Regions from separate parts of the Solibacillus sp. FSL K6-1126 genome, predicted to be linked through region 2. Evidence: predicted binding sites of a transcription regulator. Region 2 holds the regulator's gene; the other holds the start of a gene.
What was found. The regulator LexA, encoded in region 2, represses DNA repair genes until DNA is damaged. The targets are predictions, from matches to a motif close to CGAACATATGTTCG.

Region 1: parE (DNA topoisomerase IV subunit B) is a predicted target of LexA. The motif match lies at 4,272-4,285, and genes of this name have one in related genera.

What each region holds. Positions count from the first base shown of each region.
Region 1 is NZ_JBBOPD010000001.1:2,056,725-2,064,242, reverse strand. Features, by position in the region: gene parC (DNA topoisomerase IV subunit A) at 1-2,277, opposite strand, end outside; gene parE (DNA topoisomerase IV subunit B) at 2,277-4,250, opposite strand; gene plsY (glycerol-3-phosphate 1-O-acyltransferase PlsY) at 4,555-5,157, shown strand; gene MHH44_RS10085 (HesB/YadR/YfhF family protein) at 5,268-5,558, shown strand; gene MHH44_RS10080 (YitT family protein) at 5,705-6,331, shown strand; gene MHH44_RS10075 (ABC transporter ATP-binding protein) at 6,455-7,225, shown strand; gene metA (homoserine O-acetyltransferase MetA) at 7,277-7,518, opposite strand, start outside.
Region 2 is NZ_JBBOPD010000001.1:2,737,241-2,744,758, reverse strand. Features, by position in the region: gene glnA (type I glutamate--ammonia ligase) at 45-1,379, shown strand; gene MHH44_RS13650 (gamma-type small acid-soluble spore protein) at 1,525-1,941, opposite strand; gene MHH44_RS13645 (DNA alkylation repair protein) at 2,124-2,831, shown strand; gene MHH44_RS13640 (5' nucleotidase, NT5C type) at 2,909-3,454, shown strand; gene MHH44_RS13635 (gamma-glutamyl-gamma-aminobutyrate hydrolase family protein) at 3,570-4,265, shown strand; gene lexA (transcriptional repressor LexA) at 4,347-4,970, opposite strand; gene yneA (cell division suppressor protein YneA) at 5,131-5,478, shown strand; gene MHH44_RS13620 (YneB family resolvase-like protein) at 5,465-6,121, shown strand; gene MHH44_RS13615 (DUF896 domain-containing protein) at 6,186-6,422, shown strand; gene tkt (transketolase) at 6,562-7,518, shown strand, end outside.

The sequences.
Region 1 (7,518 bases), 680 kb from region 2:
TCTAAAGTTGACAACTAAAATTGTAAAAATTCGGTGCGGGTTCGATTTTAACTCTTTTAAAATGACGACGCCGCGTTTTGCACGGTTGCCAAGTTCAAGTTCCGATAATAGCATTCGTTTGACGGCACCGCGCTGTGTTACGATAACGAGCTCTTGTTCCTGATCCGGTTTTAACAATGCAACAGCCGCAAGATACTCGCCCTCTTTAACAATAATTCCTTTAACTCCTGCCGTTTTTACCCCTGTTACCGGAAGATCTTCCATAGGGAAACGAATTGTATAGCTCGTGTTCGTAGAAAGCAATACTTCTTCCTGATCTGTAACAAGGCGGGCAAAAATCATCTCGTCCTCACCTTTTAAATTCATTGTCTTAATCGGTTTCGAATAACGAGTGACGATATAATCGGCGAGTGCCGAACGCTTAATTTGCCCCTCTTTTGTAGCGGTAAATACATACACATTCGGCTTATCGAACGTTTCAATACCGATGACTTCGATAATTTCTTCGTTAGAATCGATTGGCACAATACTTGAAATATGCTGTCCGAGATCTTTCCAGCGAATATCAGGCAGCTCATGGACCGGCTGGTAAATGTAGTGCCCTTTACTCGTAAACAGGAGTAAATGATGCTGCGTATTTAAGTTAGCTTCGTACAGCAAGTAATCGGAATCTTTCATCGCAAAATCTTTGCCGTTTGAAGCGCTGTGTGAACGAAGGCTTGTCCGTTTTACATAGCCGTCCTTTGTCACGGTTACGACAACTTCTTCACTCGGCACCAATACATCACGCGTTACTTTAATCTCTTCGATTTCTGCTTCGATTGTTGAAAGACGAGGTACTGTAAAGCGTTTTTTAATGTCGTTCAATTCAGATTTAATAACACGGATCAATTTCTTTTCATCCTCTAAAATGGCTTTCAGTTTCACAACAAGCTCATGTAACTCATCTTGTTCTTTTTGCAGTTGCGTAATATCGGTATTCGTTAACCGGTAAAGTTGAAGGCTAACAATCGCTTCTGCCTGTTCTTCCGAAAAGCCGAATTTCTCGATAATATTATTTTTCGCATCACGTTTATCTTTTGAAGCACGGATTGTTTCAATCACTTCATCTAAAATAGATAAGGCCTTCATAAGACCTTCAACGATATGTAAGCGATCTTCTGCACGCGTCAAGTCATACTGGGATCTGCGGCGCACAATTTCCTTTTGGTGATCAATGTACGCATCCAACATGAGTGGCAGTGTCATCATCATCGGACGACGGTTATGAATCGCAATCATATTGAAGTTATACGAAACTTGCAAATCTGTTGATTTTAATAGAAAGTTTAAAATCCCTTGTGCAGGTACATCTTTTTTCAGCTCCACAACAATTCGTAAACCATTACGGTCCGATTCATCGCGAATTTCGGAAATGCCGTCTAAACGGCGGTCATTTACACGCAACTCATCCATTTTACGAATCATGTTGGCCTTATTTACTTCAAATGGAATTTCTGTAATGATAATTTGCTCTTTATTGCCTTTTAGCTGTTCAATTTCTGTGCGTGAACGGACAATAATTTTCCCTTTTCCTGTTTCGTACGCTTTTTTAATGCCGTCAACACCTTGAATAATACCGCCTGTCGGAAAATCGGGACCTTTAATAACGGTCATCAGTTCATCGACTGTACAGTTTTTGTTATCCAGACGCATTAAAACCGCATCAAGTGCTTCCTGCAAATTATGTGGCGGAATATCCGTCGCATAACCAGCCGAAATCCCTGTTGCGCCGTTAACTAACAGATTTGGGAATCGAGATGGCAAGACAGTAGGTTCCATATCCTGATCATCAAAGTTCGGGACAAATTCTACTGTATTTTTGTTAATATCACGTAACAGTTCAGCGGCAATTGCCGATAGACGCGCTTCCGTATAACGCATTGCGGCTGGCGGGTCCCCATCGACAGAACCGTTGTTACCATGCATTTCTACCAGCATATGACGGCTTTTCCAGTCCTGACTCATACGGACCATTGCATCATACACCGAAGTATCTCCGTGCGGGTGATAGTTACCGATTACATTTCCGACTGTTTTTGCCGATTTACGGAACGGTTTGTCAAAAGTATTACCTTCATGGAACATCGCATACAATATACGACGCTGAACAGGTTTTAGCCCGTCACGTGTATCCGGTAATGCACGGTCTTGAATAATATATTTGGAATAGCGACCAAAACGGTCACCCATTACTTCTTCTAATGGCAAATCTTGAAATTTTTCTACAAAACTCATTATTCGTTAACCTCCTCATGCTGGATGAATTCATTTTCTAAAATGCTTGCATCCTCTTCCATGCCGAAGTTGACGTTTGATTCAATCCATTTACGGCGGGGCTCTACTTTATCGCCCATCAATGTTGTAATACGACGTTCTGCACGAGCACCATCTTCAATTTTAACGCGGATTAATGTACGTGTTTCGGGATTCATCGTTGTATCCCAAAGCTGGTCGGCATTCATCTCACCTAACCCTTTATAGCGCTGAATAATATAGCCTTTGCCGATTTTTTTCGTAGCTGCACTCAGCTCCTGTTCTGTCCAAGCATACATAAGCTCCTGCTTTTTGCCGGATCCTTTTGATACTTTATAAAGAGGCGGCAACGCAATATATACTTTTCCTGCTTCGATGAGCGGACGCATATAACGGTAGAAGAATGTCAGCAATAATACTTGGATGTGAGCACCATCTGTATCGGCATCGGTCATGATGACAACTTTATCGTAAGCGGCATCTTCCACCGAAAAATCAGCTCCGACACCGGCACCGATCGTATGGATAATCGTTGCGATTTCTTCATTTTTCATAATGTCCTGCAGTTTTGCCTTTTCGGTATTGATGACTTTACCGCGCAATGGCAAAATCGCCTGGAACGTCCGGTCACGACCTTGCTTAGCCGAACCACCCGCAGAATCACCCTCTACTAGGTATAATTCATTTCTTGAAGCATTTTTCGACTGTGCAGGTGTCAACTTACCAGACAGAAGAGTACTTGATTTTTTCTTTTTTCCATTACGGGCATCATCACGTGCTTTACGTGCTGCTTCACGCACTTGTTGGGCACGAATTGCTTTACGCACTAAAGAAGCCGACAGCTCGGCATTTTCTTCAAGCACATACATTAATTGTTCTGAAACAACGGTATCAACGGCTGAACGAGCTTCAGATGTACCAAGCTTTCCTTTTGTCTGACCTTCAAATTGCAGCAGATTTTCAGGAATACGTACAGAAACAATTGCTGTCAGGCCTTCACGAATATCGGTACCTTCCAGATTTTTATCTTTTTCTTTCAGTAACCCGATTTTGCGGGCATATTCATTAAATACACGTGTCAGAGCTGTTTTGGCACCTGTTTCATGTGTACCCCCATCACGAGTACGAACATTGTTGACGAACGATAAAATCGTTTCGGAATAGCCGTCGTTAAATTGCAGTGCGAACTCCACTTCAATTTCTTGAATTGTTCCTTCTACATATTTAACCGGATGTAATACGTCTTTTTCTTCGTTTAAGTATGTGACGAACGCTTCAATCCCGTTTTCATAATAGAAAATTTCATGCTGTCCTTCTCCACGGGCATCGATTAGTTCAATTTTTAATCCTTTTAATAAAAATGCAGATTCACGTAAGCGCTCTGCCAATGTATCATAATTATATTTAACGACAGAAAAAATCGATGGATCCGGCAGGAAATGTACGAGTGTTCCTGTTTCCTTCGTTTTCCCGATCATATCAAGCGATGTCGCCGGTTTCCCGCCTTGCTCAAAGCGCTGGCGATAAATTTGGTTATCACGGTAAATCGTTACTTCCAAAAATGATGATAAGGCGTTTACAACAGATGAACCAACACCATGTAAACCACCACTTGTTTTATAGCCGCCTTGTCCAAACTTTCCGCCTGCATGAAGGACGGTGAAAATAATTTCCGGGGTTGGTTTACCCATTTTATGCATACCTGTTGGCATACCACGACCATGGTCACGCACGCTAATACTGTTATCTTCATGAATCTTCACGATGATATGATTTCCATATCCAGCAAGCGCTTCATCCACTGCATTGTCTACAATTTCATACACTAAGTGGTGAAGACCTCGACTATCTGTAGAACCAATATACATCCCTGGTCTTTTGCGTACGGCTTCTAAACCTTCTAATACTTGAATGGCATCTTCATTATACGAAATACCGGTTTGGTTTTTTACCAAATGTAATCCCCTCCAAAAATACAAACAAACGTTCTATTTACTACCTAATCGTACGCTCAAATATGCATGATGTCAATGTTTAAAGGTACTGATTTAGGCTTTGCAAAGATTAATTGTATCATCAAAAACGAACGTTTAAAAGCATATCCTTTAGCAGCAAACAATAAAATGTAACTTTTTCCCTGTTTTTTTACGATGGACGAAAAAATAATACCTCTTTCCTTCTATTAAAAAACATTGTAAAATATTCGATACATACTATTAGTACCAAGTAGTAATTCTGAATTCGAAAGGAGCACAACACTTGATCAACGCGTTAATTATTATTTGTGCTTATTTAATCGGTTCCATTCCATCAGCTTTGTGGATTGGCAAGATTTTTTACAAAACGGACATTCGACAACAAGGCAGCGGCAATCTAGGAACGACCAATACATTTAGGGTATTAGGTAAAAAACCGGGTATTGCCGTATTGCTTATTGATATATTAAAAGGAACGGCTGCGGTATTGCTACCGTTATTGCCGTTTTTTGCAGACAGCACTGTCCACCCGCTATTCTTGGGTGTGATTGCAGCAGCAGGCCATATGTTCCCGATTTTCGCTAGCTTCCGTGGAGGGAAAGCGGTTGCTACAAGCGGCGGTGTTATTTTAGGCTATAATTTACCGTTATTTTTAATTTTAATCATCGTATTTGTCATCGCCTTAAAGTTAACTAAGATGGTGAGCTTGTCATCTATGATTGTATCCGCTGCGGCCGTTATTTATGTAATTGTTCATTGGATGATAACAGGAGAATATGCATTATTCATTTTGGTTGTCGTTTTGGCAGGCTTCATTTTTTACCGTCACCGTGAAAATATTAAGCGGATTAAAGCCGGTACTGAACCGAAAATTAAAGGATTTTAAACTGTAGACTGAAAGGGTTTCCTTTCAGTCTTTTTTTGTACTTGAAATTCAGAACGCGAGCTTTGTAAGTTTTTTTTATTTACTGCATAATGACAGTAGAGGTGAAATATATGGAAATCAAACTATCAGAAAAAGCACTCAATTGGTTTAAACAAGAGATGGAAGTAGAAAAAGGCGATTTTATTCGCTTTTATGCACGTTATGGAGGTTCTTCACCTTTTCATGAAGGTTTTTCGTTAGGGATGACCCGGGAGCAGCCGCATGAAATAGGTGTTGAAACAGTTGTTGAAGGCATTCATTATTATATCGAAAAATCCGATGAATGGTTTTTTAATGAACATCATCTAGTTGTAGATGTCGACAATTCGTCCGATGAATTGCGCTATTCATATGAAAATTAAATGCTCATATTCCCTATTCTAATCGGGTCTATTTGCAGCTCAAAAAGTTCAAATGTTTCGAATTTATTGTAAATCCATTTTTGCCGATTCAATCGTTATAATGAGTAAGGATTATATCGAGGATTGATGAGGGATTACATGTGAAAGTGAAACAGGAATTTTATTGGCGCTGCGTATTTTTTATTGCAGGCATCATTGTTTTATCATTAGGCGTCGCATTGACGATCAAAGGACAAATACTTGGAGTTGGGTCATGGGATGTCCTTCATATCGGATTACAAAAAAACTTGGGCTTGACGGTCGGTATGTGGTCCATTATTTTAGGCTTGCTTATTCTGGCTGTTGATACGTTTTTCACAAAAAGATTGCCAAAAGCCGGGACTTATTTGGACATGTTCCTGACAGGAATTTTTATTGATATATTTTTAATCGTTTTACCAGATGCAAATACGCTATTAGAACAAACATTGGCGTTTGTTGTTGGCGTTGTTCTGCTGGGCTTTGGCTGCGGGATGTATATGGTTGCAAATCTCGGTGTAGGGCCTCGTGATACGTTAATGCTGCTGTTGGTGCATCGCCTCGGCTGGAGTGTCAACCGCGCACGTACTACAATGGAAGTAACGGTTGCTGTATTAGGTTTTGTATTGGGCGGACCTGTTGGAATCGGTACTGTATTTATGGCGTTCGGCTTAGGGCCTGTCGTACAATGGGCGCTCAAATGGAACGGAAAGCTGTTCCACCGCGCAGCAGGTGTCGAAAGTGTTGTTATATAAATAATGAGGAGAGCAAGCATTATGCGTTTGCTTTCTTTTTTTCGCTCGAATTGTTACAATTTTCAAAAAATACTTCCGTTCAATTGGAAAAGAGTGCATAGTAGAAAGTGGAGGTGTTTTTAAATGATACATATTGAAAATATCCATTTATATCGCAATGATAAAAAGATTTTAAATGATTTAAGCTGGCATGTACAAAAAGGACAGCATTGGGCGATTTTAGGGTTAAACGGATCCGGTAAAACAACCTTACTAAAAGTAATTAACGGCTATATTTGGCCAAATGAAGGAAAAGTCCAGGTGCTCGGTGAAATCTACGGCAAGACGTATATACCGAAGCTTCGAACGCGGATCGGCTGGGTGAGCAATGCGATGATCGATAACTTCAATTGGCAGGATAATGCGATTGAAATCGTGCTCAGCGGGAAGTTCGGTGCCCTTCGTCTATTTAACGATGTGACGGAAGAAGAAATTGATCATGCCGTTTCTATTATGAAACATTTTCACTGTGATCATTTAGCGAATAAATCATTTGAGCATTTGTCACAAGGTGAACGGCAGCGTGTTCAAATCGCCAGGGCCATTATGGCAGATCCAGAAATTTTAATACTGGATGAGCCGTGCGGGGGCCTGGACCTGATTGAACGGGAAAACTTGCTGCAAACGATTGAACAGATTGCAGAAGCGGAAAACGCCCCTACCCTCATTTATGTTACACACCATGTAGAAGAAATTCTCCCTTGTTTTAGCCATGTGCTTCTGATGAAAGACGGAAAAAATGTGGAAGCAAGTGCACGGGAAGTTGTTTTAACGGACGAATTATTAAGCGATTTCTTCGGGCGGGAAATCAGTTTGCAGATAGAACGCGAACGTGCCTGGGTTGCAATAAAATAAAATCGAACCAGCCGGAGTCCACCTCCTGCTGGTTCATTTCATTTACACAAATTAAATATGATATTCAATATTTTCATCGACGTAATGCCATTCATACGGTGTTTCTTGGTATACGTAATAGTTCAGCCAGTTGTAGAACAACAGATGCGAATGGGCACGCCAAACATTTTTCGGTCTTTGTAGCGGGTCGTTATTCGGGAAATAGTTGACCGGCATTTCCGTATTGTCCGGGTCCTTTTCTCTATCGCGGAAGTACTCATCGGATAGTGTCGTTGCATCATATTCCAGATGCC
Region 2 (7,518 bases):
TCGAGTAAAATCGGTACTGAACAAATTTAGGAGTGTGGAATTTAGTGGGCAAATATACAAAAGACGATATTAAACGTCTAGTAGAAGAAGAACAAGTAAAATTCATTCGTTTACAGTTTACAGATATTTTAGGGACAATTAAAAACGTAGAAATTCCTGTAAGCCAACTAGATAAAGCATTGGACAATAAAATGATGTTTGATGGTTCATCAATTGAAGGTTTCGTACGTATTGAAGAATCGGATATGTACTTATATCCGGATTATGATTCATTCATGATTTTCCCATGGACAGCTGAAAAAGGGAAGGTAGCACGTTTCATCTGTGATATTTACAATCCGAACGGTACACCATTTGCAGGTGATCCACGTAACAACCTGAAACGAGTATTGAAGGAAATGAAAGAACTAGGATTCACAGATTTCAACTTAGGACCAGAACCGGAGTTTTTCCTATTTAAACTGGATGCAAAAGGCGAGCCAAGCTTGGAAGTAAATGACCACGGCGGCTATTTCGACTTGGCACCGACAGATTTAGGTGAAAACTGCCGTCGCGATATCGTATTGGAATTGGAAGAAATGGGCTTTGAAATTGAAGCTTCTCACCATGAAGTTGCACCGGGTCAACATGAGATTGACTTTAAATATGCGGATGCTATTACTGCATGCGACAACATCCAAACATTTAAATTAGTTGTTAAGACAATTGCACGTAAGCACGGTTTACATGCGACATTCATGCCAAAACCTTTATTCGGTGAAGCTGGATCGGGAATGCACTTTAACGTTTCTTTATTTAAAGGAAAAGAAAATGCATTTTATGATGAGTCTACTGAATTAGGGCTTTCTGAAACAGCGATGCAATTCATGGCAGGTGTGCTTGACCATGTTCAAGGTTTTACTGCAATTACAAATCCGACAGTAAACTCTTATAAACGTTTAGTACCAGGTTATGAAGCTCCATGTTACGTAGCATGGTCTGCGCAAAACCGTTCACCGTTAATCCGTATTCCTTCTTCTCGTGGCGTATCAACACGTGTAGAAGTTCGTTCAGTGGACCCATCAGCAAATCCATATTTAGCGATGGCGGTAATTTTAGAGGCGGGTCTTGAAGGGATCCGCAAAAAAACAACACCACCACCAGCAATTAACCGAAACATTTATGTAATGAGCGAAGAAGAGCGTAAAGCTAACGGCATCGATAATCTGCCTGCAGCTTTAGATGATGCATTAGCATTACTAGCAAAAGATGAAGTGGTTCAAAGAGCATTAGGCAACCATATCTATGCGAACTTTAAAGAAGCAAAAGAAATCGAGTTCGATATGTACCGTTCAACTGTTCACCAGTGGGAACGCGACCAATATATGAAAATGTACTAAGAAGAAAGGGCTGGGGCTAAAATTCCAGCTCTTTTTTTTTGCACTTTTTGTATAGTCGTATTCAATTTTAACCAAAATAACTGTTGTAATTTATTCGTATAATATAAAAGAAACCGGCAATATAAATTGCCGGTTCAATAATGCATTATTTATTGCCGTTTTGGAAACGGTTTTTACCGTAAGAGCCAGAAGCTTGCTGTTTTTTAGCTTCAGCTTGCTGGTTTTGCTGTTTTACCTGGTTAACATCTGTTTCCATGCCAAACTCAGCGTTCATTGAAGTGAGTTTTTTCTGTAAACCACTGTTTGTAAACACACCAGAAGCTTGTTGCTTTTTAGCTTCAGCTTGCTGGTTTTGCTGTTTCACCTGGTTAACGTTTGTTTCCATGCCAAACTCAGCATTCATTGAATTCGGTTTCTTCTGCAAACCGCTATTTGCAAAAGCACCAGAAGCTTGTTGCTTTTTAGCTTCAGCTTTTTGGTTTTGCTGCATTACTTGGTTAACATCCGTTTCCATTCCGAATTCGGCGTTATTCTTGTTATTGATGTTTTTATTTTTTGACATCAAAATCACCTCCTGACATTATTCTGTTCAGAGGTTGCTTTATTATTCGGTTAAATCAATTGCCAATTTTTTAAAAATTTTAAATGTGCGATCACCAATGCTTCAGTACCTTGGAATGATAAGCATATAAATCGTATAATAAGAAGGATTAAAATTTACCGATTGAACAAAAGGAGGCTATTATGAAACTTGATACAATGATGCAAGAATTAGAGGCATTGGGTAAAGAGCGTACAAAAAAGATTTATATGTCCAATGGAGCAAAGGAACCGTTATTCGGTGTAACGACTGGCTCGATGAAACCGTATGTAAAACAAATAAAAATAAATCAGGAGCTGGCTGAACAGCTTTATGCGACAGGCAACTATGATGCAATGTATTTTGCCGGGGTTATTGCGGATCCGAAAGCAATGACTGAAGAAGATTACGACCGCTGGATTGAACAAGCCTATTTTTATATGATTTCCGATTATGTTGTTGCAGTGACTTTGGCTGAATCCGATATTGCGCAAGAAGTAAGCGATAAATGGATTGCAAGTGGTGAGGAACTAAAAATGTCGGCAGGTTGGCATTGTTACTGCTGGCTGCTCGGCAATCGTAAAGATGAAGAATTTTCAAAAGAAAAATTATTGGGTATGCTTGAGTATGTAAAACAAAATATCCGTCAAGCACCACCACGTACACAAGTAGCAATGAATAACTTTGTCATGACAGTAGGTGTTTCATTTAAACCTCTACATGAAGAGGCTGTGCAATTCGCTAAGGAAATCGGGCCAATTGAAACGAAACGTGAAGGGAAAAAGCCGGGTTTGCTGCACGCTTTTGCTGAAATTGAAAAACAGGTGGAAAAAGGACGAATCGGCTTTAAACGTAAATATGTACGCTGTTAATTGTAAAGAGTTATACCTTGTTTTTTTGCCATACAATTGTATAAACTAAAATTAGGAAATTTCAAGGAGGCTATTACATGAAAAAAAGCATTGCCATCGATATGGACCAGGTGCTGGCTGACTTTTATTCGAAATTATGTGTTACATATAACGAGAATTTCGGGACAAATTTTACCGATGAAGAATTTCTTCTGACGACACAGCGCGATTTACCTAGAGAAGATGCGAAAAAATTATTTGCTCTATTAAATGAGCCCGGCTATTTCAGAGATTTAAAAGTACTGGATGAAGATGCTATTGATGTCATTCGAGAGCTGCAGGAGCATTATGAGATTTATATTGCGACAGCTGCCATGGATGTACCCGGGTCATTTACAGCGAAGTACGATTGGTTAATGGAGTATTTACCATTTATTAAAACACAGAACATAGTGTTTTGTGGAAATAAAGCGGTAATACATACTGATTATTTAATTGACGATAGCCCACGCCAACTCAAGTCATTTAAAGGAACAGGTATATTGTATTCGATGCCGTACAATCGATCAGAAGAAGGTTTCATGCGTGTGAACAACTGGAAAGAAATTAAACAGTATTTTATAAAACAACTGGAAATTGTTTAAAAGGGAAAGGGTTGCAATCAGGCAATCCTTTTATATTTTTGTAGTAACTTAGCTTAACGAAATAGTATAATTTAAATAATTGGAATTATCTTTAAATTGTAAGGGGATAGAATGAATGAAACCGATTATTGGATTAACAATGTATGATTTTGACAAGAAATTGGATATAAACAACGCATATTTGACGTCGATAGAACTAGCGGGGGGTATACCAATTTGTATACCGAATGCTACGGAAGAAAACGTAGAAGCAGTATTAAATGTAGTTGATGGCCTCGTATTAATTGGTGGAGCGGATATCGATCCATTATTGTTTAATGAGGAACCGCACCGTCATATCGGTAGTGTTGTTAGAAAGCGTGATGACAGTGATCTTTTATTAATGAAGGCAGCCTTTAAAAGACAAATGCCTGTTCTAGGTATTTGCCGTGGACAACAAATTATGAATGTTGCATTCGGAGGTACGATAATTCAGGATATACCATCACAGGTGGAGAATACAATCTTACATAAACAACCTTCAAAGCGTGGAGAATTGGCACATACCGTTGAAGTGAAGACACCGAAATTTAAGGAGATTTTTACAGAAGAAACATTCCGTGTTAACACATTTCACCATCAATCTGTAGGAAAGTTAGGGGAAGGACTTCTTATTTCGGCAGTTGCGAAAGACGGCATTATTGAAGGAATTGAACACGAATCCCATCCGTATTGTGTGGCGGTACAATGGCACCCGGAAGAATTGGCGCCAAACGGGGATGTTTATGCACAGCGCTTATTTAAAAGTTTTATAGAAGCATGCCATAAGTAATAAAAGGCTCAGTCGTTTACGGCTGAGTTTTTTTAATTCATTAAAAAACTTGCCGATTCTATAAGAATGGCAAGCTTCTGATTAATGAATATTTCGATAGAGGCCGACTACTTTACCTAAAATAGAAACTTGATTGACAATGATCGGCTCCATTGAACTGTTCTCAGGCTGTAAGCGGAAATGAGTTTTTTCTTTGTAAAAGCGTTTGACTGTCGCTTCATCATCTTCCGTCATTGCTACAACAATCTCTCCATTGTTCGCGGTAGACGTTTTTTTGACGATTACATAATCCCCATTTAAAATTCCGGCTTCAATCATGGATTCACCCATAATTTCAAGCATAAATAGTTCTTCTTCCGGTGAGCCGTAAGCATCCGGCAACGGGAAATATTCCTGAATATCCTCGATTGCGGAAATAGGCAGACCAGCTGTAACTTTACCGATTAACGGAACATGGATGACACCTTGTTTGGTGATGTTCATCTCTTCCTGGTCCAATATTTCAATGGCACGCGGTTTAGTAGGGTCACGACGGATAAGCCCTTTACTTTCTAAACGAGCTAAATGCCCGTGGACAGTTGAACTGGAAGCTAAACCTACCGCTTCTCCAATTTCGCGTACTGATGGCGGATAGCCTTTAGAACGAACTTCCTCTTTTATAAAAGTTAGAATAGCCTGCTGCCGCTTTGAAATTTTTTGTGTCAACTAACTCACCTCTTTATCATGCTATTTTTCTTAAAGTAAGTATAGCAGTATGCGAACACGAATGCAAACATAAGTTCGAAAAAACGGTTGACAAAAACATATGTTCGTATTATTATGAGAACAAATATTCCGAACATATATTCGAAAGAGGGTTTTACAAATGAAAAAAACTAAACTAAATGGCTTTACATCAATGTTTCTACTATTCTCTGTACTTATGATTGCTTTATTCATGATGCAGGACGATAAAATAGAATTATACGAACAGGTTAGCATAGAGCATGGCGATACTTTATGGTCGTTGGCAGAACAATATCGTGGTAAAATGGCTAAGCATGATTGGATCGATGAAGTGAAAAAGGAAAACGGATTGCTGGATGAAAAAGTTGTTTTAGGACAAGTACTGGTTGTACCTGTAGAAAAAGATTCACAATACATTGCCCAGCTGAATGAATCCACTGATATGCAATCGATTAAAGTAGTGAGAGGGAACAATGATAAAAACTAAAGCAGTAATTTATTGCCGTGTCAGTACGGATAAAAATACACAGGAAACGTCACTAGTACGTCAGCAAGAAGAGCTGACAAAGTATGCGAAAACATTCGGCTATAATGATGTGGAGATTTTCATGGATCAGCATAGCGGATATGATGTGGACCGAGATGGACTGCTCGATATGCTTGACTATATGAAAGAACACGGCGTCAAAGCGTTATTTGTACAGGACGAAACACGGTTAGGGCGCGGTAATGCACGTATGGCAGTACTTCACCTATTGCAAAAATATGAAGCGACAGTGTATACATTGAATGATGCAGGTCCTGTCGTATTAAACGAAATGGATACAATGCTGCTCGAAATTTTAGCGATTGTCGAAGAATATCAGCGTCGTATGCATAATGCGAAAATCCGCCGGGGAATGCGTCGTGCTGTAGAAAATGGCTACCAGCCCCAAAATAATTTAAAAAACCGCGGTAATATTGAAGGGCGTGAACGTAAAGAAGTGCCTGTTGAAGAAATCGTCCAGCTACGCCAGAAAGGCTTAACATTTGCAGAAATTGCTACGACATTGTCTGGTTTGGGCATTTCCATCAGTAAAGCGACCGTACATAGAAGATATATTGAATATATGGAGCGACTTGAAGAGTAAACACTTGTCTTCAAGTCGTTTTTTTTATACCTTTGTAGTAGGTAGGAAGAAAGGTGAGATTCAAATGTTATCAAAAGAGAAAATAGCTCGAATTAATGAGCTTTCTAAATTAGCGAAAGAAGGTAAATTGACGGAAGAGCAAGCGAAGGAACGCACTGCGCTGCGCAAAGAGTATTTAGATACATTCCGTTCCACAATGCGCGATACAATCGAGCATGTGAAAGTAATTGATGAAGAGGGCAATGATGTGACACCTGAAAAATTAAAACAAATAAAATCACAGAAGAAATTCTTAAACTAATAACATTTCATTAATATGTCACATTTAATATTAAGTATGACATATTTTAGATGACGTTTTTAGAAATTATTGTTTTCTTGTGAAAATTTGTCTACACTATAAAAGGTATAAATATCGTACGAGGAAAGGATGTCACATAATGACACAACAGATGGATCAGTTAGCAATTAACGCAATCCGTACATTATCAATCGACGCAATTGAAAAAGCAAATTCTGGTCACCCAGGTTTACCAATGGGTGCTGCACCTATGGCCTATACTTTGTGGACGAAGCAATTACGCCATAACCCACAAAATCCTAATTGGTATAATCGCGACCGTTTTGTATTATCAGCTGGACATGGTTCCATGCTTTTATATAGTTTATTACATTTGGGTGGCTATGGTTTAGAGATGGAAGAAATCAAAAACTTCCGTCAGTGGAATTCAAAAACACCGGGACATCCTGAATATGGTCATACAGTTGGTGTAGAAGCGACAACTGGTCCATTAGGACAAGGTATTGCCATGTCAGTAGGTATGGCTATGGCTGAACGTCACTTGGCAGCAACATACAACAAGCCAGGCAAAGAGATTGTTGACCACTATACGTTTGCACTATGCGGTGACGGAGATTTAATGGAAGGTGTTGCTGCAGAAGCAATTTCTCTTGCAGGTCACTTAAAATTGGATAAATTAATTGTACTTTATGATTCAAATGACATTTCACTTGATGGTGATTTAGAAAAGTCATTCTCGGAAAACATCCAAAAACGTTTCGAATCTTACGGCTGGAACTATTTAAAAGTTACAGACGGTACAGATATCGTGGAAATTAATTCAGCAATCGAAAAAGCGAAACAAAACACTGGCGGCCCAACTGTAATCGAAGTGAAAACTGTCATCGGTTTTGGTTCTCCTAACAAATCTGGTAAAGCAGATTCACACGGTGCACCACTAGGATTTGATGAAGTTGCTTTAACAAAAGCTGCATATGCATGGGAACATGAGCCATTCGCTGTCCCTTCGGAAGTGTATGATACATTTAAAGCAGCAAGCGAAGTACAAGGTGTACAAGCAGAAGCAGCATGGAATGAACTATTCGAAAGCTATAAA